DNA from 2 places in the Hydrogenophaga sp. H7 genome. Region 1 is predicted to be linked to the other one. Evidence: predicted binding sites of a transcription regulator. Region 1 holds the regulator's gene; the other holds the start of a gene.

Evidence for each region. The regulator FNR, encoded in region 1, switches genes on or off when oxygen is low (the NO sensors DNR and NnrR bind a similar motif). The targets are predictions, from matches to a motif close to TTGATNNNNATCAA.
Region 2: BC358_RS20825 (radical SAM/SPASM domain-containing protein) is a predicted target of FNR. The motif match lies at 3,412-3,425, and genes of this name have one in related genera.

What each region holds. Positions count from the first base shown of each region.
Region 1 is NZ_MCIC01000014.1:112,575-119,777, reverse strand. It holds gene BC358_RS09635 (sulfite exporter TauE/SafE family protein) at 1-405, opposite strand, end outside; gene hemN (oxygen-independent coproporphyrinogen III oxidase) at 456-1,835, opposite strand; gene fnr (fumarate/nitrate reduction transcriptional regulator Fnr) at 2,013-2,732, shown strand; gene BC358_RS09620 (hypothetical protein) at 2,811-3,104, opposite strand; gene BC358_RS09615 (FixH family protein) at 3,153-3,389, opposite strand; gene ccoG (cytochrome c oxidase accessory protein CcoG) at 3,483-4,955, opposite strand; gene ccoP (cytochrome-c oxidase, cbb3-type subunit III) at 4,995-5,909, opposite strand; gene BC358_RS09600 (cbb3-type cytochrome c oxidase subunit 3) at 5,940-6,077, opposite strand; gene ccoO (cytochrome-c oxidase, cbb3-type subunit II) at 6,090-6,833, opposite strand; gene ccoN (cytochrome-c oxidase, cbb3-type subunit I) at 6,847-7,203, opposite strand, start outside.
Region 2 is NZ_MCIC01000020.1:12,974-20,176, forward strand. It holds gene BC358_RS20805 (ribonucleoside triphosphate reductase) at 1-386, shown strand, start outside; gene nrdD (anaerobic ribonucleoside-triphosphate reductase) at 423-614, shown strand; gene BC358_RS20815 (anaerobic ribonucleoside-triphosphate reductase activating protein) at 604-1,305, shown strand; gene BC358_RS20820 (phosphopantetheine-binding protein) at 1,323-2,345, opposite strand; gene BC358_RS20825 (radical SAM/SPASM domain-containing protein) at 2,353-3,300, opposite strand; gene BC358_RS20830 (type IV pili methyl-accepting chemotaxis transducer N-terminal domain-containing protein) at 3,477-4,280, opposite strand; gene ubiD (4-hydroxy-3-polyprenylbenzoate decarboxylase) at 4,309-5,793, opposite strand; gene BC358_RS20840 (UbiX family flavin prenyltransferase) at 5,790-6,389, opposite strand; gene BC358_RS20845 (putative zinc-binding protein) at 6,370-6,774, opposite strand; gene BC358_RS20850 (SCP2 domain-containing protein) at 6,761-7,203, opposite strand, start outside.

The sequences.
Region 1 (7,203 bases):
GACGCCGAGCACCGCGGGAGCCTTGGCTCCCAGCCGCCCGAGCACAGGACGCGTCCTGCGCCAGACGCCTTGGGCCAACCCGTCGAGCCAGGCTGGCTGGCGAGCCTGCCAGATCAGCACCAACCCGAGCAGCATCGCCGCCACGTGAAACATGGTCCAGACCGGCCGGATCACCGAAGTGTTGGTTCCGAGCCATGCCAAACCCTGCACCGACCCTGCAGCAACAGCACCAAAGAGGGAATAACCGAGAAGTCGTCCGGCCTGGAAGGTCAGCAGAGCCGATGTGCTCTGGCGCCCAGTCCCGCCACGGCTGATGCCTGCACACGCGGCACCACACATGGCAACACAATGGGGACCTCCAGCGATCCCCATGAACAGTGCGGTGAGTGCCATGGATGTTTGCATGGCAGAACTCTAGCAGTCGCAGCCCTCGCGCCGGTTCGAAACCACGCGAGTCAGATGATCTTGGAGAAACGCGCCCGGTCCTGGTCGACCTGCAGGTTCTTGTCGAAAACCATGGCAATGGCGCGAACCAGATACCAGCCCGACGGCGTCACCTCCACACCTGAGTCGTCGATGCGAACCAGTCCGTGCTCGGCATAGCCAGCCAGTACCTCCAACTCGCGCGCAAAGTAGCTCTTGCAGTCGATCAGGTGCCCCAGGTTGATCGATTCGAACTGAAGCTGCCCCTGACACATCAGCGACATGATCACGGAGCGGCGCAGCAGGTCGTCCCTGGTCAGTGCCAGTCCACGCACGATCGGCAGCCGCCCCTGGTCCAGCGCGTCGTAGTACTCCTCGATCGTCTTGGCGTTTTGGCTGTAGGTCGCGCCGATGCGGCCGATGGCCGAGACACCCAAAGCGATCAGGTCGCAATCCGGCTGCGTGCTGTAGCCCTGGAAATTCCGGTGCAGGCGCCCTTGACGCTTGGCCACCGCCAGCGCATCCGTGGGCAGCGCAAAGTGATCCATGCCGACATAGACATACCCCGCATCACTCATGGCATCCAGCGAAGCCGACAGCATCGACAGCTTGTCTCCCGCGCTGGGCAGTTCGGCAGCGACGATTCGCCGTTGCGGCTTGAAACGCGCCGGAAGATGCGCGTAGGCATACAGCGCGATGCGGTCGGGGCGCAACTGGTTGACTTGGGCAAGCGTACGGGCAAACGACTCAGGGGTCTGCAGCGGCAGCCCATAAATGAGGTCCACGTTGACCGACTCAAACCCGATCTTGCGGGCTGTCTCGACCAGTGCGAACACCTGTTCGGCCGGCTGCACCCGGTGCACCGCTTTCTGAACAGCGGGATCGAAATCCTGGACACCGAAACTCAGGCGGTTGAACCCCAGCCTGGCCAGGGTCTGCAAACGCTGGTCCGTCACGGTGCGGGGGTCGACCTCAATGGAGTACTCGCCTCCGGGCACGAGCGTGAAGTTGCGCCGGATCATCGTCAGCAGATCTTCCAGCTCGGCGTCGGACAGGAAGGTCGGCGTCCCTCCTCCCAGATGCAGCTGGGACACGGCATGCCCTTTGCCGAAATGCTGTACCTGCAGCTCCACCTCACGCGACAGATACCGCAGGTATTCCGCAGCCCTTTCGTGGTGTTTGGTGATGACCTTGTTGCAGGCGCAGTAGTAGCAGACAGACTCGCAGAAAGGAATATGTACGTACAACGACAGCGGCAACGCGAGCGAGCCTGCCCGACGCTGTTCCAGCGCCTGGATGTAGTCGCTCTCCGTGAACGCTTCTACAAAGCGGTCCGCGGTGGGGTACGAGGTGTAGCGGGGCCCCGGGATGTCGAATCGCTTGAGCAATTCGTCTGAAATGGCGTGACTCACAAACAATTCTCCAGTTCTCAGCGCGAATGTGCACCAAGGCGGAAATCGCACCCTTGATCAAGATCAAGGGCCATCCAAGCCCCGGGTTTTCCCCCGTGCTCGCAACGAGGATGAGAGCGCCCGCCTTGCTGGCACTTGTGGCCATGCGTTAAGCTTCGGGCGAAATCTGGAAGATTTATGGACATTCACAGCATCAAAGTCGCCTGTTCCAGCTGCAACCTTCGGGAGTTGTGTTTGCCAATGGGCCTCAATCCCGAGGAAATGGGCAAGCTGGACACCGTGATCTCCACGCGCAGGAGGATCAAGCGGGGAACCGCGCTGTTCAACACCGGCGACAAGTTCACTTCGCTCTACGCAGTGCGCTCGGGCTTCTTCAAAACCTGCGTGACCACGGCCGATGGGCGAGACCAGGTCACCGGCTTCCAGATGACCGGAGAAATCATCGGCATGGACGGCATCGTCAGCGACCGCCATTCCTGCGACGCGATTGCGCTTGAGGACGCCGAGGTCTGTGTGATGCCGTTTGACCAGGTCGAGGAACTCTCGCGGGAATTCACCACGCTGCAACACCATGTCCACAAGATCATGAGCCGGGAAATCGTCCGCGATCACAGCGTGATGCTGCTGCTGGGCAGCATGCGTGCCGAGGAACGTCTCGCAGCGTTCCTTCTCAATCTCGTCCAGCGTCTGCATGCACGAGGTTTCTCGCAGTCAGAGCTCATCCTGCGGATGACCCGGGAGGAAATTGGAAGTTACCTGGGCATGAAGCTCGAGACCGTGAGCCGGACTTTCTCGAAGTTCGTTGAGGAAGGCACCATCGAAGTCAAACAACGGTACGTGCACATCAAGAACACCGATGCGCTCAAGCAGATCGTGAACCCTCAGAGCTGCCGCTGAGTCTGGGCGTTTGAACGAAAGAAACCCCGCTCGGGTCTGAGGCCTGAGCGGGGTTTCTCTTTGTGTGCAAGCCGAGGGTCAGCCGCACCCGCCGTTGCGGGCGCAGTCCCGGGGGCGCTCCGCTTCGGGAACCGGGCAGCGGTTGACTTCGAACGGAGACATGGACAGCAGGGTGGTCAGCGCGCTCGATGCCATGGTGACACCCCAGAACACAAAGAACGCCAGGGTGTAGATGGCTTGGCGAGACAACTCCAGGGGGCTGCCGAACCAATGGAGATCACCAGGGTCGACCATGGCGAAAACAACCATCTCAAGCACAGCAGCCACCAGAAAGGCAGGCCAGGCTATCCACATCCACCGCTGAGCATTCATGATGCGTCTCCTTCACTCCTGTGTTGTCACATCCGGCGGTGTGGCGTCCTACTTGGAGGGTGCCGCCGGGACGACGGGAGAGGCGGCGTGATTGCGGGCCTGATGGGCCGGCTGCAACTTGGCCATCGCATCGACCTTGGCCTGCCCTTCCAGCCGCTGAGCCGCCGCAAGATCCCTTTCGTAGTCGGACTTGTTGAGCACAGGGTCCGGATTCTTCACCGCGATGACCACGGTGACCAAGCCGGCAACGATCACCAGCAAAGGACCTCCCACCACCATCCACATGTGCGGGACTTTCCACCAGGGCGTGCTTGGCGCGCGGTCGACTGGACGAGGTATTGCTGACATGACTTGTTCCATAAGGCGTGTAATTTCAGTTTAGCGCGGAACGATGAAGACCGCCTTCTCCACCACCTCGGACGCATCAGCGGCGGTGGACCGGACGGTGAACCGTATCGGGTGCGACCCGGCGGGCGCGGCGTTGGGCGGGAGCTGCACCCGCACGGCGGCGGAACGCACTTCCGTGGAAAGCACTTCCACCTCGGTTTCCGACGCGATCATCACGCCCTCAAGACCGTCGACGCTGATCTGGTAGCGCTGCGGCGACTCGGTCGCATTCATGATCTGCAGGCGGAACACGTTTTCGATGCGCCCCTGCTCCACCATGCGCGCCAGCGCGCCACGGTCGCGAATCACATCAACTTTCAGCGGCGTGCGCAGGAAGAGGCTGACAAACACAGCCAGGGTGATGACCGCCAGAACGCTGGAGTAGACGAGCACCCTGGGACGGAAAGCGTGACGGACCATCTGCTCACGGGTCCAGCCCTTGGCCATGCCGTTCTGCGTCGAGTACTTGACCAGTCCCCGCGGATAGCCCACCTTGTCCATCACCTCATCACAGACATCAATGCAGGCACCACAGCCAATGCATTCGTACTGCAGTCCATTGCGGATATCGATGCCCGTTGGACAGACCTGCACGCAAAGCGTGCAGTCGACGCAAGCCCCAAGGCCCAGGGCCTTGGGGTCGGCTTTCTTCGAACGTGCTCCGCGCGGCTCCCCACGCGCCTTGTCGTAGGTCACGATCATCGTGTCCTTGTCGAACATGGCGCTCTGGAAGCGGGCGTAGGGACACATGTACTTGCAGACCTGCTCGCGCATGAAGCCCGCGTTGCCGTAGGTCGCGAAGCCGTAGAAGAAGATCCAGAAGGTCTGCCAGGGCCCCAGTGAAGCGGCCAGGCTCAGACTCGCCAGTTCCCGGATGGGTGTGAAGTAGCCAACGAACGTGAAGCCGGTCCAGAGGGCGAACAGGACCCACAGGGCGTGTTTGAGCGAACGCTTGCCGAACTTGCGGGCGTCCAGGCTCGATTCGTCCAGCCGGATCCGCGCCGACCGGTCCCCCTCCACCTTCTTCTCGATCCACAGAAAGATCTCGGTGTAGACGGTCTGGGGGCAGGCATAGCCGCACCAGAGGCGACCGGCGACCGCAGTGAACAGGAACAGCGCCAGCGCGGAGATGACCAGCAGTCCTGTCAGGTAGATGAAGTCCTGCGGGTAAAGGACCAGACCAAAAATATAGAAGCGGCGCGCTTCGAGATCGAAGAGCACCGCTTGGCGGGCGTTCCACTCCAGCCAGGGCAATCCGTAAAAGATGATCTGGGTGAACCAGACCAGCGCCCAGCGCCACTTTGAGAACAACCCTGACACCGAACGGGGATGGATCTTCTTTCGCGAGGCGTAGAGGGAAACCATCACCTCATCGTCCTCCAGGACACCTTTCGGCGTCTCGGGAACGATGGGAATCACGGGAGGCTTAACGGTACTTGTGGCGTCTGGCGCTGGAGAACTCACGGATGACCCGGCGGGAGAGAAGTAACTTGCTTCAGGCCATCACTGCTTGGCGGCAGGCTTGTTGGACAAACCCCAGACATAGGAAGCCAGCACGTTGATCTGAGCTTCGTTCAGCAGCGCGGCCTGCGGCGGCATGTGGTTGTTGAAACCATTGTTGACGGCACGAATGATCGCCTCTTCGCCCCAGCCATGCAGCCAGACGCCGTCGGTCAGGTTGGGCGCACCCACCGCTGCCATGCCTTTGCCCTCGGGGCCGTGGCACGCCGCGCAAGCTGCGAACTTGGCCTTGCCCTGCGAAGCACGAACCGAATCGCTCGGACTGCCGGAGAGGCTGAGCACGTAGTGGGCCACGTCCTTGACGTCTTCAGGACCACCCACAGCCGCAGCCATCGGGGGCATGACGCCGGTACGACCCTGTGCAATCGTGGTCTTGATGTAGGCGTGATCGGAACCACCCAGCCAGTCGCCATCGGCAAGGTTGGGGAAGGACTTGGCGCCGCGGGCGTCGGAACCATGGCACTGGGCGCAGTAGTTCATGAACAGGCGCTCGCCGATGGCCATCGCCTGGGCGTCGGCCGCGATCTCCTCCGGCTTCATGCCGTTGTACTTCGCATAGATCGGGGCAATGGCGTCCTCGACCTTTTTCACCTCTGCGGCGTGCTGCCCCTGGGACGACCAGCCCAGGGCACCCTGGAACTTGCCAAACATCGGGTAAAGGGCGCCGTAGACGAGGGCAAAGACCACAGTGATGATGAACAGGTACACCCACCACTTGGGAAGGGGGTTGTTCATCTCACGCAGGTCACCGTCCCATACGTGGCCCGTGGTGTTGTCGGCGTGGGTGGCGGCCTTGGTCGTGCCGCTGATGTATAGCAGCACCGCACAGGCGATGATGCTGACGAGCGTGATGCCGGCCACGTAGAGGTGCCAGAAGTCGCTGATGAAGTCGCTCATGATGTTTTCTCGTGTTCGTTCCGCAATCGCTCAGTCGTCCTGGAAAGGCAGCTGGGCCGCCTCTTCGAAATCGCGCTGATTGCGTTTGGACCAGGCCCAGACCAGGATGCCGACAAAGGTCAGCAGGCTGATCGCCGTGACGATGCTGCGAAGATCGTTGATGTCCATGGTCTCGCCCCTTTATTGGGTCTTCGCCTCGGCAGCCGGCGCGGCCGTCTGTGCCTCTGCTGCGGGAGCTGCGGCTTCAGGTGCGGCGGCGGGAGCAGCCTCTGCAGGAGCAGCGGCTGCGGGCGCGAGCTTGGCGGCGCTGCGTGCCGTGCCCAGCACCTGCAGATAGGCGATGACCGCCTCCATCTGTGTCTTGCCCTTGACCTCTTCCACGGACTTGGCAATTTCTTCGTCGCTGTACGGGGCACCCAGCGTGCGCAACACTTCCATTCTCTTGGGCAGCACGTCCGCATCGACGGTCTTTTCAGCCAGGAACGGATAGGCAGGCATGTTGGACTCGGGGACCACATCGCGCGGGTTGTTCAGGTGAGCGCGATGCCATTCATCCGAATATCGACCGCCCACTCGATGCAGGTCCGGACCGGTGCGCTTGGAACCCCATTGGAAGGGGCGGTCGTACACGAACTCGCCGGCCACCGAGTAGGGGCCGTAACGCAGCGTCTCGGCCTGGAACGGCCGGATCATCTGCGAGTGGCAGTTGTAGCAGCCTTCGCTCACGTATACATCACGCCCCGCCAACTGCAGCGCGGTATAGGGTTTGAGACCCTCCACCGGCTGGGTGGTGGACTTCTGGAAGAACAGGGGAACGATTTCCACCAGACCGCCCACGGCCACCACGAGGGTGATCAGGACGATCATCAGGAAGTTGCTGGTCTCGATCCTTGCGTGACCAGTCACGGGTTCATTGTGTGCCATGTTGTTCTTCTCCTCAGGCGTGGGCGGGGTTGACGGCCATGACAGGGGCGTTGTGGGCCTTGCCCTGCATCGCGGTCATGACCACGTTCCAGAGCATCAGCACCATGCCGCTCAGGTAGAGCAGACCACCGACCAGGCGGATCACGTAGAACGGGAAGGTGGCCTTCACCGACTCGACGAAGGTGTAGGTCAGGCTGCCGTCGGGGTTGACCGAGCGCCACATCAGGCCCTGCATCACACCGGCAATCCACATCGCGGCGATGTACAGCACGATGCCGATGGTGGCGATCCAGAAGTGCAGTTCGATGGCTGGCACCGAGTACATCTTCTTCTGGCCGAACAGGCGCGGGATCAGGTAGTACAGCGAACC
Region 2 (7,203 bases), on a different contig from region 1:
ACCGCTTCGCGCGCGAGGACCGCAAGCGCTGGCCCGGCATCCTGCAGGCCGGCACACCCGAACAGCCCTACTACACCAACTCGTCGCAGCTGCCGGTGGGCTTCACCGACGACCCGTTCGAGGCGCTGGAGCGCCAGGCCCCGCTGCAGCGCCAGTACACCGGCGGCACCGTGCTGCACCTGTACATGGGCGAGCGTCTGAGCAGCGGCGACGCCTGCCGCGCCCTGGTGCAGCGGGCGCTGACGAACTTCCGCCTGCCCTACATCACCGTCACGCCCACCTTCTCCATCTGTCCCACCCACGGCTACCTGGCCGGCGAACACCCGTTCTGCCCGACCTGCGACGCCGAGCGGCTGGCCGCCAAACGCCAGCTGCAGGCGGCCTGACACACCGTTCTCCAACCACCCCACAAGGAAACCACCATGAACGCATCCACACCCGCCACCGTCCCCGCCCATGCCCAGGACGTCGCCCTGCGCGACGACGAGCGCCAGCCCTGCGAGGTCTGGACCCGCGTCATGGGCTACCACCGTCCGGTGAGCAGCTTCAACCGGGGCAAGCAGGGTGAACACGCCGAGCGGCGCTTCTTTGCCGAACCCGGCCGTGCCGCCTGAGGCGTCGAGTGCGGCGCGGCGCGGGGCCGACGCCCTGCGCATCGGCGGGCTGACGCGGCTGACCGGGATCGACTTCCCCGGCCGGCTGGCGGCCGTGGTGTTCCTGCAGGGCTGTCCGTGGCGCTGCGTGTACTGCCACAACCCGGCCCTGCTGGACGCGGCGGTGCCCGGTGCCCTGTCCTGGCCGGCGGTGCGGGCCTTCCTGCAGCAGCGCCGCGGGCTGCTCGACGGCGTGGTCTTCTCGGGCGGCGAGCCGACCCTTCAGTCGGCGCTGGTGCCCGCCCTGGCCGAGGCGCGGGCCATGGGCCACGCCACCGGTCTGCACACCGGCGGCATGTACCCTCAGCGCCTGGCGCAGGCGCTGGCGCACCTGGACTGGGTGGGGCTGGACGTCAAGGCGCCCCGGCACCTGCACGACACCGTCACCGGCGCGCGCGGGGGTGCCGGGCGCGCCGCGCGCAGCCTGCGCCTGCTGCTGGACAGCGGCGTGGCCCTGGAGTGCCGCACCACCTGGCACGCCGGCCTGTTCGGGCGCGACGACCTGTTCCGCCTGGCCGATGAGCTGGCCGCACAGTCGGTGCGCCACTGGGTGCTGCAGACCTGCCGCGGCCCGGCGTCCTCCCGGGACGTGCTGGACGCTTCAGACCTGGCGGCGCTGGCTTTGCGCTTCGAGCGCTTCGAGTGCCGCTGAGCGCATGCCGCAGGTGGTCACGCACGCGAGCGCAGCTGGCGCCTCATTTCCGCTCGCTGCTGCGCCTGGCGCATGCCCAGCGCAGCTGGGTCTCCACCTGTCAGAAAGGAGGCCAGCGCCGGTGCGGTGGGAAAGCGGTAGATGTCCACGACCTGCACATCCCTCCCCAGCAGGGGGCGCAGATGCTGTGCAAGTTCCAGCGCCTTGAGCGAGTTGCACCCGAGCTCGAAGAAGTTGCCGCTTCTGTCCAGCTCTCCGGCGCCAAGCACGTACACAAGCGCCTTGGTGATGACGGCTTCGATGTGGGCGCTGCCCGCGCTGGCGATGCTTGATGACGGATCGTCTGGAAAGTCCGGCTGCAAGCCATGGGCTTCCATCGAACCGGACGGCGCGTGGTGAGGTGTTGCGCTCAGAACCTGGGCGGCCACGCCCATGGCCGTCGCTCCTTCCGGCACGTCGGTGTAGACCATGCAGTTGGCTCCGATCGTCGCTCCGGCGCCGATGCGCAAGTCGGGCAGGATGCTGGCGTTGGAGCCCACGTACGCCCGGTCCCCGAGCGTCACCCGGGCATTGATCACGGCGTTGGGCGCAACCACGCAGCCTCGGCCGATGCGGGCGCCGTGACCCGCCACCGCTCCGATCAGCAGCACGGACGCTGGTCCGATGCGGGCTTCGGCACCAACGGACGCATGCGGGTAGATGGTCACGTCCGATGCCACCTCTGCTCCGAACAGGTCGACACCGGGGTGGATCAGCGAGGTGAACGGAATGCCGTACTGCCCGATTTTTTCCTGTGCCCGGGCGCGCCCATCGGTGGTGCGGGTGACCAGGTTCACAACCTCGGAGCAGTTGGCATCCACACCGGCCAGATGGCTGATCGGCCCTGCGACCTCCAGGCCGAGGCGCGTCGTGCCGTGCTTGGACGGGTCGTCGTCGAGCAGCACGATCCTCTGCCAGCGCGGAGATGCGCGGTTGACGGTCAGTGCCAGACGGATGCCCTCGCCATTGCCCACGCCACAAAGAAAGAGAGCGTTTTTCATGGCGCTCTCACGTGCGCGAGCAGACGGGCTCAAGGGGGACCGACCCGGACTCCGGCCGCACGCGCTCGGCGGCGCCCGTCATCCAGTCCGTGCAGGTCTTGCAGCGCTCGGGCAGGGCGTCAAAACTGCGTGCCAGATGAAGATCCCGGTAGCCACCCAGGCGGGCCCAGAGATCGCTCAGAGACGCGTGCCACGCGTTGCCTTCTCCTTCCTCGCCCTCGGTGTCGCCCGGGCAGCGCGGGATCCGTCCATCCCAGAAGACATGCATCATCGTGATCGCCCATGGACAGGGGATCCGGTTTTCAGGCGTGATGGCCAGGCCCGTGTCGAACTTGCCGCCCCAGCTGAGCTGACGGCGGACTTTGACGACCGCATTGCGCTCCAGCCAGTGCGCCTTGTATGCATCGACTTCAGACGCGTTGTCGTCCATCACGATGAACTGCGTCTGGATCGCGACCGGCAGACCGCGCGCATCGCGGCGGGCCAGCAGCCGCTCGGCGTTGGCGTAGACCACGTCCCGGTTGGCTTTCACCCGGTATTTTTCGAAGGACTGTTTGGAGAACCCGTCGATGCCGAAGACCACCAGGTGCACGCCTGAATCCAGCAAGGCATCGTCCAGCTCCGGTGTGAGCAACATGCCGTTGGTGTTGACATTGAGCGACTGGAGGCCGACGGATCGGCCGTAGCTCAGGCAGCGAAACAGCAGTGCGGGTTCGAGCAACGGCTCACCGCAGAAAGAGAACCAGCACTCGGTGTCTGGCGCCGTCGCAGCGATCTCGTCGGCGCACTTCTTCCAGAGCTCGAAGGGCATCACGCCTTTGGGGCGCTTCATGTTCGGGTGGTGGCACATCGAACACGCCAGATTGCACTCGGCGCACAGCTCGACGGCAAACTTCTTCGGGAACGGAAACCGCCGGAGCGTTCTTGCGATGTTTTCAAGATCAGCATGGGCCATGGCGTTCTCCTGGATCAGGAAGGCGGGGCCTTGGTGGCGAAACCGACCAAGTCCGCGAACGTTAGTGGTGGCCGATCGGCCCGCTGTTGATCTGGCTCAATGGCCCATGGCTTGATCTGACTCAAGCCGGATCAGGTCTGGCGCCTCACCGTTTGCCAGACGAAGCCCGCGCGACGTCAGCGGTACAGCTCCTGCACCGCCTGCTCGTACAGGCCGGTCAGCTGGTCCATGACCTCGTACATGCGTTCGCTGGTGGTGGCCACCGTCTGCAGGGCGTCGCCCTGGCCGGGCTTGCGCAGCGCCTGGTCGAAGAACAGCCACTGGCCGCGCGCCAGTTCCAGCTGCTGGCGGATCGCCGGGGTGGACAGGGAAGCATTCGCCAGGTAGGCAAGGCCCTCGTCGAACTCGCGCCGGGCCGCCTCCAGCTGCTGTGCCTGGCCGGCCGCCGCGGTGCCGCCGGCGGCCTGCAGGAAGTGGGCGCGGGCGGCGCGCTGGGACAGCATGCGCTGGCGTCCGGCCACGTTGACCACCCGGGCGCCGCTCTGCTTGCTCTGTTTCTCGAACGCGGTGGTGAGCTCGTCGGCGGACTTGAGCATGTCGTCGGCCGAGCGCACCACGTCGTCGATGCGGGGCGGCGCTCCGCTGCCGGCCGTGAGCACGAGCAAGCGCTCGGCATGGCCCTGCAGGCGCGGCATCAGGGGCTGGGTGTCGACGCTCAGGGGCTGGCGTCTCAGCTCGTCCAGGCTGCTCCCGATCAGCTGGCGGCACTGGCGCATGACATCGCTGGCGCGCTCGGGCAGCACGCCCAGGGTGGACTGGACGTGCAGCTTGGCCACGCGCTGCGACAGCGCGCGCAGGCGGCCGGCGCGGTTGATGGCGGTGCCCAGCGGCAGTGCCGGGCCGGACGGGGTGTTTTGGGTGTGGCCGGTGCCGGCGAGCAGCGAGGTGCCCAGCAGGGCCAGAAGGTGACGGCGTTGCATGGTTCGTTCAGGTGGTGGTCGGAAAACGTCAGAGCCCCAGGCCCTCGGCCAGCGCGTCCATGCGCGCGGTGACGGCCGGGTCCATGTGCATCGTGCGGCCCCATTCGCGGCTGGTCTCGCCGGGCCACTTGTTGGTCGCGTCCAGGCCCATCTTGCTGCCCAGGCCGCTGACGGGCGAGGCGAAGTCGAGGTAGTCGATGGGTGTGTGTTCGATGGTGAAGCTGTCGCGCGCCGGGTCCATGCGCGTGCTCATGGCCCAGACCACGTCCTTCCAATCGCGCACGTCGATGTCCTCGTCCACCACGACGATGAACTTGGTGTACATGAACTGGCGCAGGTGGCTCCAGACGCCCATCATCACGCGCCGCGCGTGGCCGGCGTAGGCCTTGCGGATGCTGACCACGGCCATGCGGTAGCTGCAGGCCTCGGGCGGTAGGTGGAAGTCCACGATCTCGGGGAACTGGCGCTGCAGCAGCGGGATGAAGAGCTCGTTCATCGCCACGCCCAGAACGGCCGGCTCGTCGGGCGGCTTGCCGGTGTAGGTGGAGTGGTAGATCGCGTCGCGCCGGCGTGTGATGCGCTCGACCGTGAACACCGGGAACTCGGCGCGTTCGTTGTAGTAGCCGGTGTGGTCACCGTACGGGCCTTCGAGCGCGTGCTGATAGCCGCTGGGGTGGGCCGGGTCGGGGTGGATGTGGCCTTCGAGCACGATCTCGGCCGTGGCCGGCACGCGCAGCGGCACGCCGATGGCGGGCGCCACCTCGGTGCGCGCGCCGCGCAGCAGGCCGGCGAACTGGTACTCGCTCAGGCTGTCGGGCACGGGGGTGACGGCGCCGAGGATGGTGGCCGGGTCGGCGCCGATGGCGACGGCCACCGGGTAGGGCTGGCCGGGGTGCAGGCGGCCGTGTTCGCGGAAGTCCTGCGCGCCGCCGCGGTGCGCCAGCCAGCGCATGATGAGCTGGTTGCGCGAGAGCAGCTGCTGGCGGTAGATGCCCAGGTTCTGCCGCGGCTTGTGCGGCCCCTGGGTGATGACCAGGCCCCAGGTGATCAGCGGCGCCACGTCGCCCGGCCAGCAGTGCTGGATCGGCAGTTGCGCCAGGTCCACGTCCTCGCCCTCGATCACCACGGCCTGGCAGGGCGCGTGCCGTACTTCGCGCGGACTCATGTGCCAGAGCGATTTGACGAGATCGCCCAGGCCGGCCATCTCGCGCAGGCCGCGCGGCGCCTCGGGCTCTTTCAGCCGCGCCAGCACCTCGCCGAAGCGGCGCAGATCGCCCACGTCGGCCACGCCCATGGCACGCGCCACGCGCGCGGTGGTGCCGAACAGGTTGGCCAGCACCGGCATGGTGTGGCCGGTGGGGTTTTCAAACAGCAGGGCCGGGCCGCCGGCGCGCAGCACGCGGTCGCACAGCGCGGTCATCTCCAGCTGCGGCGACACCGGTTCGCGCACGCGCCTGAGTTCGCCCGCGGCTTCGAGTTGCGCGACGAAATCGCGCAGGTCCTTGTAGGTCATGCCGGTTCGGCTTCCAGCCCCGCCCAACGCTCGCTCAGCGTGTGCGGTACATCCAGCAGGTCGAGCACGCGTGCCACGCTGGCGTTGACGATGTCGTCCACGCTCTGCGGCCGCAAGTAGAAGGCCGGCACCGGCGGGCAGACGATGGCGCCCATCTCGGTGACGGCGGTCATGTTGCGCAGGTGGCCCAGGTGCAGCGGCGTCTCGCGCGCCATCAGCACCAGCCGGCGGCGCTCCTTGAGCATCACGTCGGCGGCGCGCGTGACCAGGTTGTCGCTCAGGCCGTGCGCGATGGCCGCGAGCGTGCGCATGGAACACGGCGCCACCACCATGCCGCCGCAGCGGAACGAGCCGCTGGCCGGGCCGGCGCCGATGTCGGCCGCGTCGTGCAGCGTGTGCACCAGCGGGCGCAGCGTCTGCGGGTCGGCGTGCAGTTCGTGGCGCAGGGTCTGCCAGCCGGCGTCGGAAACCACCGCGTGGGTTTCGACGTCGGACACGGTCTGCAGCGCCTGCAGCAGGCGCAGGCCGTAGACCGCACCGCTGGCGCCGGTGATGGCCACCAGCAGGCGGCGTGTTTCAGTCGGGGGTGGGTTCATCGGGTGCGGGTGCGGGCAGCTTCTGCAGGTCGCTGCGCACGCGGAACAGCACGGCCTCGGCCTGCTCGGGGTCGAAGTCCTCGTGCAAGCGCTTGCGCACGCCGTACAGGTTCAGCTGGTGGTGCTGGGTGGGGTTGACGCCGTGGCGCTGCAGGCAGTGGCGCGCGCATTCGAGCGGGCAGCCGTCGAGCACCACGATGGCCCGGCCCGATTGCGCGGTCTTGATCAGCGACGGCACATCGCCGCCTACGCCCGCGATGCAGGACATTTCCGCGACACCGGTGCGGTCCAGCCGCACGGCGACGTGGTTGGCCAGCTGCGCGGCGCTGGAACAGCCCGAGCAGGAATAGACGATGGGCAGCGCCTTGCGCTCAGCGGGGTCCATGGGGCGGACCAAAAGGGCGCAGCCGCTGCAGCCGCGCGAACACGGCCGACGGTGCCCACTGCGCGGGCTCGAACACCGGCAGTTCCAGCGCATCGAGCGCGTTCTTCACCACCAGGCCGAGCTCGGTGTCGCCTTCCATGGACAGGCGGCGGTTGAAGAACAGGGTGTCGGGGTCGTCCAGCCGCCGGGCCAGGCGCAGGAAGTCGTGCGCGTTCGCGCTCAGCGTGAGGTCGGGGGACTGCTGTGGCGCGCAGGCGCGGAACTGGCCGTCCTGTCCGCGGAAGTCGAAGCGCAGGCCGGCGTCGCGCACCTGGATGCGGATGCGCCGGCCGTTCAGGTGCGCGCCCACGTCGGCCGGCAGCTGTCGCGCCAGCACCAGGTTCAGGCCGGTGACCAGCAGCAGCGAGCCGGGGTAGGGCGGCAGGCGGG